Regions from separate parts of the Paracoccus sp. SY genome, predicted to be linked through region 3. Evidence: riboswitches for the same ligand, from Rfam matches in the RefSeq annotation. Region 3 holds a riboswitch; each other region holds the start of a gene.
The links. A riboswitch is a leader RNA that binds a small molecule or an ion and turns the genes downstream of it on or off. The one in region 3 is predicted to bind cobalamin.
Positions count from the first base shown of each region.

Region 1: it holds a riboswitch for cobalamin, as region 3 does, so the genes downstream of both, CK944_RS10025 (TonB-dependent siderophore receptor) here and CK944_RS17155 (energy-coupling factor ABC transporter permease) in region 3, are expected to answer to the same signal.
Region 2: it holds a riboswitch for cobalamin, as region 3 does, so the genes downstream of both, CK944_RS18960 (DUF1852 domain-containing protein) here and CK944_RS17155 (energy-coupling factor ABC transporter permease) in region 3, are expected to answer to the same signal.

Region 1 is NZ_NWMQ01000010.1:6,862-9,124, reverse strand. It holds gene CK944_RS10025 (TonB-dependent siderophore receptor) at 1-1,459, opposite strand, end outside; cobalamin riboswitch at 1,594-1,788, opposite strand; gene CK944_RS10020 (NAD-dependent deacylase) at 1,819-2,263, opposite strand, start outside.
Region 2 is NZ_NWMQ01000046.1:18,296-20,558, forward strand. It holds gene CK944_RS18955 (sugar phosphate isomerase/epimerase) at 1-441, shown strand, start outside; cobalamin riboswitch at 1,142-1,342, shown strand; gene CK944_RS18960 (DUF1852 domain-containing protein) at 1,470-2,263, shown strand, end outside.
Region 3 is NZ_NWMQ01000032.1:22,116-24,378, forward strand. It holds gene CK944_RS17150 (cobyric acid synthase) at 1-412, shown strand, start outside; cobalamin riboswitch at 518-736, shown strand; gene CK944_RS17155 (energy-coupling factor ABC transporter permease) at 766-1,443, shown strand; gene CK944_RS23300 (hypothetical protein) at 1,586-1,738, opposite strand; gene oiaX (3-oxo-isoapionate-4-phosphate decarboxylase OiaX) at 2,194-2,263, opposite strand, start outside.

The DNA of each region.
Region 1 (2,263 bases), on a different contig from region 3:
CGAAGGGTTGGCCGCAGGCCGTCGCGGCAGGATCGAACCCGATCAGGTTCTCTGCCTTGAGCCAGAAAGCCGTGGCCCGCAGATGGCTGTCGCCCCATTGCTTTTCGACCCCGACCTCGTAGGTGCGGCTTTCTTCGCGTTCAAGCGAAGCATCGCCAAATTCGCTGAACAGTTCGTAAAGCGACGGCGCGCGGAAGCCGTTGCCAAGGGCCGCACGGAACAGCAGGTTATTGTCGGCGCGATAAACGGCTGCGACCCGCCCCGAAGTGAACCCGCCAAAGCGCGAATGGTCGTCGCGGCGCAGCGAGGTGGTGATGTCGAAGCGGTCCCCCAAGGCAGCGGTCGTTTCCACGAAGACCCCGTTGATGCGGGCATTGCCCTTGTCCGCGACTTCCTCTTTCTCGGTATCCGCACCGAAGACGGCGCGGACGCCCTGGCCGATATCGGTTGCGCCCTGCCAGGACAGCTTGGTGCGGGTGCCGACGAACTCGCTGGTTTCCACGACGTCCGGCAGAAAGGTAGGAGCGGCGAAATCCTGATATGATTTCCGCTGGATGCGATAACGGGTCAGGGAAAGGTCATGATCGACCGCGCCGGTGGTGAATCGGGCAAAACCGCGCAGGCCATAGCTTTCGCTTTCGGTATAGTCGTTGCCCGGCGTGCCTGGCACGTCACCTTGGAAATCGTCGAAATCCGCGGTGCTGTCTTCCCAGAACCCGTTGAAGCCGATTGTCACCCCGTTCTGCAGCCGGTGTTCGGAATAGAAGGACAGGCGCGTCGCCTCGAACCCGTCCTCCTCGAAGTTGCCCTCGTTTTCGTCCTTGGCCGAAAAGCCGTCGGTGCGGATATGGCTGACGTGAAATGCAAGGTCCAAGTCGTCCTGGCGCAGCGTCGCGCCATAGCTTGCGGTCAGCGTGTCATAGGTGCCTGCCTCGATCCCGAAATGGTGGCGCAGGCCATCCTCGGTCGGGCGCAGCGATTGCAGGGACAGGACGCCTGCCACGGCACGAGTCCCGTAAAGCGCTGACTGCGCTCCGCGCAGCAGTTCGGCACGGTCGATGCCGGCGCTGACCAGGCCTCCAAGATTATAGTAGGTCTTGTCGGCAGCGGGGTCCGACACCTCGATCCCGTCGATGACCACAGGCAGGTATTGAGCGGGCGCGCCGCGCAGTTGAACCACTCCAAGGGTGCCCAGCGGCCCCGACTGGCGCAGCGTCACCCCTGGCAGCTTGGTCAGGCTGCGGGTCAGGGGCTGGCTGGCCCTGTCCTGCAGGTCTTTGCTGGTCAGCACGGATACCGAACTGCCCGAGCGGCTGAGCTCGGTCGGTTCGCGATTGGCGGTCAGGGTCAGGTCGTCCAGGACGAAGGGCCTTGCCGCGGCATCCTGGGCGGCGGCGGGCAGGGCGGTCGTCAGCGCCAGGGCTGCGGTCAGGGACAGGAAAAAGGGTTTCGGCGTCACGAAAGACATCCTTCCAGAAACCCGGGCGATGCGTGCGGCCCGGGCGCGATGCGGTTCGTCCAGGGGGATGAACCCACCGGACAGCGACACCACCACGACGGAAGTTTCCGTATCCGGCGCGCCCCTCGCGCGCCGTCAGGGTGATCGCGTTCGGCAGGTCTCCTGACTTGCGGGTCATCGCTTGGCCGGGCCTTCCCAATCCCGCGGGCGGAACCAGTGGCGTCAATCCGGCCTCGCTCTCCGCTGACAGTTGCGGGGGCAGTCGCGGATTCGCACCGCGTTCCCTTTTAACCGGGGATCAACCCGGAACCGAGGCAGGGCCGCCTTTAGCTCACAAACCTGTCATGAGGCAAGGCCAATCAGCCCAGCGATGCCACCCAGTCCGGCACCGTGCGGCTGGCAGGGCCGATGATGCGCCGGTGGAAGTCGCGGGCATTGGCGCTGGCGTCCAGGTTCAGTTCCAGACATTCGACGCCGTTGCGGCGGGCGTGTTGGGCGAATCCCGCCGCCGGATAGACGTTGCCGGACGTGCCGATGGCCGCGAACAGGTCGGACCCTTCCAGGGCGTCCCAGATGCGTTCCATGTGATAGGGCATTTCCCCAAACCAGACGATGTCGGGCCGGGTCGCCGGACGGGCGCAGGCGGGGCAGGGGTCTTCAGGCTGCATCACCATCGGCGCGCGCCAGCGATGCCCGCAAGCCGCGCAAAGCGCGCCGGACAGCGCGCCATGCATGTGGATGACATCGGTGCTGCCCGCGCGTTCGTGCAGGTCGTCCACGTTCTGCGTGACCAGCGTCACGTCA
Region 2 (2,263 bases), on a different contig from region 3:
CGCGTGGTAGAATGCTGCCACCTGACGATGGACCCGGTTGTCAAACGCGCCGAGGAGATCGGCGTGACGATGGTCGTCGAGAACATCCAGGACAAGGATCCCGACATCCGCCGCATCCTGGCGGACAGCTTCAATTCGCCCGCGATGGCAGTCTCGATCGACACCGGACACGCGCATTACGCCCATGGCTCCACTGGCGCCCCGCCCGTCGATTATTACGTCCGCCGCGCCGGCAACCGTCTGGAGCATATCCACCTGCAGGATGCCGACGGCCATGCCGACCGCCACTGGACCATCGGCGAGGGGACGATCTGCTGGCCCGCCGTTTTCCGCGCACTGGACGAGTTCACCTCGAAGCCGCGCCTGATCCTAGAGCTGCGCGACAAAGCGGGCATCCTGCCTTCGATCGAGTATCTGAAGAGGCTGGGGCTGGCGCGTTAAAAAACGGAGCGGTGATCCTAAGGAAACGGCTAATCATCGCTGAGTTTCGAATAGTAACCTTGGATTGCAAAATTAACGCAAACGTCGGCATTGTTCAGGCTATCGATTGTGATGGGCGGCGGGTCGCGCAACTGCTTTCCAACCTCTTGGCCATGTCATAACAAACGGAGCGCAGCACCCATCGCTCCGTATATCAGCTGGCGCGGCCAAGGGTTTTTCGGTCTGCAGGTTTCCAATGAAAGCTAAGCGATTGCCGAGGTGACTGGTTGCAGCACCCCTTTCGTCCCCCTCGTGGGCGGAGGAAAGGGCAAATAAAGCCATATCAGGAAAGCTGACAGAACCAAAGTCAGAGTCCCCCAAGCCTGCGATCACCATAAGTGTCGGGGCAGAACCGTATGCGCTGATCAGTACGCCGTGGAATATGCCTTCCCTGCCGTGGCTCTACCACGGGGTGCGGGGCCGGCCAGTGCGCCCCGAGAGGTCCCGAGATGTTCCTCGACCCGGAGATCGGAAGCTGCCTCAATGAGCGGAACGCGACATCGTTGATCGTGCTGCACGATGGCGCAGGGCTCCATGCTGACAGCACAGATTAGTCTGTTGCCTGGTCGGCACGGTCTCACCACTTTTCTGCGCAGTGGTTCATAGTCTTCATGAAGGAATTTCACGGCCACATCCGTTGACACCTTCCGTCCGTCAGAGGACTTTGCATCCAGATCAAGGTGCCGGGGAAAGCCTCGGGTAAAAGGGAATCCGGTGAGGCCATCGCCAAATCCGGAACTGCCCCCGCAACTGTAGGCGGAGAGCCTGTCGGAAAAGCCACTGGTGCCGAAGCCGCACCGGGAAGGCCAGACAAGGCGCAGACCCGCAAGTCAGGAAACCTGCCTTGAATCGATCACCTGTTCCGGCCGCGGTGGGCGCGTCGGGAGCGGCACATCCGCAAGGTGACATCGCCGCTTCACGACATGGGTCGTGGAGAGTCATTTGGTTTCACGGCTTGTCCACTCAAGCCGCTCAGAAGGCATGTCAGGATGAGAGAAGACCTCGCGTATTCTATCAAATGCATTCGTTTCGACGACAATTACCGTCCTTCCGATGGTACCCGTGCCACGACCAACTTCGCCAATCTGGCCCGGGGGAGCAGGCGCAAGGACAATCTGCGCAACGCCCTCACGATGATCAACAACCGCTTCAACGCTCTGGCCCACTGGGACAACCCGAACAGTGATCGTTACTCGGTCGAATTGGACATCATCTCAGCCGAAGTCACCATTGGCGACGGGAGTTGGATCAACGCTTTCCCGCTGATCGAGATTTTGAAACCAACGATCTATGATCAAAAGACCGGAAAGCGGATCTGTGGCATCGCAGGAAACAATTTCTCTTCATATGTGAGAGATTATGATTTCAGCATCAGGTTGCCGCAGCACAACAAAGGCCAACCTCAATTTGCCGCACCAGAAGACTTTGGCGTTCTGCATGGACAACTCTTCAAGTGCTTTTTGGCGTCTGCTGCCTACCGGGAGCATTTCGACAAACCGCCGGTTATCTGCCTGAGCGTTTCAGGGAGCAGGACCTATCACCGGACCGAGAACAAGCATCCTGTTTTGGGCGTCGAATACCATCAGGATGAGCTCTCGTTGACAGACCTGTATTTCGAACGAATGGGCTTGCAGGTTCGCTATTTCATGCCCGCGAACAGCGCCGCGCCTTTTGCCTTCTACTTCACCGGGGACCTGCTCAACGACTACTCCCCCCTCGAACTCATTGGCACGATCAGCACGATGGACACCTTCCAGAGGATCTACCGGCCCGAGATCTACAA
Region 3 (2,263 bases):
CGAAGGAGAGGCCGGTGAAACCGAGGGTCTTGGCTACCTGGATGTCCAGACGGTGCTGGCAGCCGACAAGCGCCTGACCCGCGTAACCGCCGTCCATGCTCTTTCCGGCCTGCAGGTCGCGGGTTACGAGATCCACCTGGGCAGAACCGAAGGGATCGGTTGCCTGCGCCCCTTTGCCCATATCCACGATTGCCCGGACGGTGCGCGTTCGCGGGATGGACGGGTAGAGGGAACCTATTTGCACGGGCTGTTCACATCGGACCCGTTCCGCAATGCCTGGCTTCAAGGCCTGGGCGCAAGAACAAGCCCCTTTTCCTATGCCGCAGAAATCGACACGGTGCTTGACGAGCTTGCCCTCCATATCGAGGCCCATCTTGAAGTGGAGGAGTTGTTGAGGCTGGCGCAGGTGTAAGGCTTGGAACTGGCCTTCGCTTGCTCCCTCAACGAACCTGTATCCGAAAGAGGTGTGCAGCGTCGGTCACGAGGCGCAGATCCTGCTTGACGCATGACAACCAAGGCGCCCACAAGGGGCCATGGCGTTCGGTCGGCACAACCCGACTGGACTTAATCGGGAATGGGGAACGGGCATTCCGCAAGGATGCTCCAAGCCTCAACCGCCCCCGCGACTGTGTGCGGAGAGCGGCCTTCCAAGAAGCCACTGGTCCGATGGACTGGGAAGGGGGAAGGCTGCTGTGACCCGCAAGTCAGGAGACCGGCCATGCAGGAAATGTCAAACGCTGTCGGTGGGACGGCAAGGAGAGACGGATGCATATCGAACCAGGCCTCGTTGATGGGGCCAAGATTTTTCTGAGCTATGTCACTGCGGCGGGCGCTGGCGCCTATGCGCTTCAGCGTGGCTGGATCACGTTGCGCGAGCAGGGTGTGGCTTCCTTCGCCGGGCGTGCTATTGCGAGCACGGCCTTGGTATTTTCCTTCTTCGAGATACTGCCACACTTTCCGGTCGGCGTGTCGGAGGTCCATCTCATTCTCGGGTCGACACTGTTCCTGATCTTCGGTGTGGCGCCTGCTGCGTTCGGCCTCGCTTTGGGGCTGCTCTTGCAGGGGCTGCTGTTCGCACCCTTCGACCTGCCCCAATACGGCATGAACTTGACCACCCTGCTGGTGCCGCTTTTTGCACTTGAGGCTCTCGCCCGCCGCATCATTCCATCCGGCATGGCCTATGTGGATCTGAGCTATGGCCAGGTGCTGTCGCTGTCTCTGGCCTATCAGGGCGGCATCGTGGCCTGGGTGGCATTCTGGGCCCTTTACGGTCAAGGCCTGACTTCAGCCAACCTGGCAGCCATCAGCACATTTGGTGGCGCCTACCTTCTTGTGGTCCTGATCGAGCCGTTGGTTGATCTTCTGGTCCTCGGCAGCGCCAAGGCAATCCGGGGTCTCAAGGGGTCGAAATGGGTCACCCCACGCCTGCACTCGGCTGCCTGATCTCTGTCCAGGTTAGGGTTTTTCCTATCCAGAAACACAGCCCCTCAGGCAAGACCTCGTTCCTAAGCCCTGCCGTACGGCAGGGCTTTTTGCTGAAACCTCTGAGTGCAGGTCCAAAACAAGTTTGCGGCCTGGCGGGTTTTTAGAAGGCGTGAAGCGTGCCTGATGCTATCAACACGACATGCAGGTGAATGTCATACTTCTTGGCCAGCTCAGCCGTGGTCAACTCCTCGCGAATGGCTTCCAGAGGCAAAGTCGCTTTCAATTTGGCCGAATAACGCTTCCGTTTCGTCATGCGAATCGGTCCTTCGTCAATCGCCAAAGCTTAACGACTGGTCCGAATTCCTGCGACCACCTCTCTCTATGACGGTCAACACGCGCGATCGATCAGCTTGCGCACGGATGCCCTAGTGATCTGGCGCACCCCTGATGTCGTCATAAGGGCAACAGGTCTTTAAGAGTTCGCCTCCAAAGAATGGCCAAGGAATTTAGACTTTCCTCAACCGACTTGACCAGCCAAGTCGTACAAGTGCCGCAGCAGATTCTAACGGGTATTATGGAATATTAGCTGAGAACCCGGCAACTCAATTGACTAGTGGGCGATCATTCGATCGCCTTCAGCTTCTCACCGATCCTGACCAAACCGTCCGTTCATAGCTCGTCGCCACCGGGAAGCCTTGAGCCGCCGCTTCTTAATGTCAATCCGCGACATCGGCATCGCGCTTTCCAATCACGAAAGATTCTCGGTTTCTATCCTGGCAGTTCACTTCCCCACTTCGCCAGCGATGCCGCAAGGTCTGTGTCATTTGCCGCGGCTTGC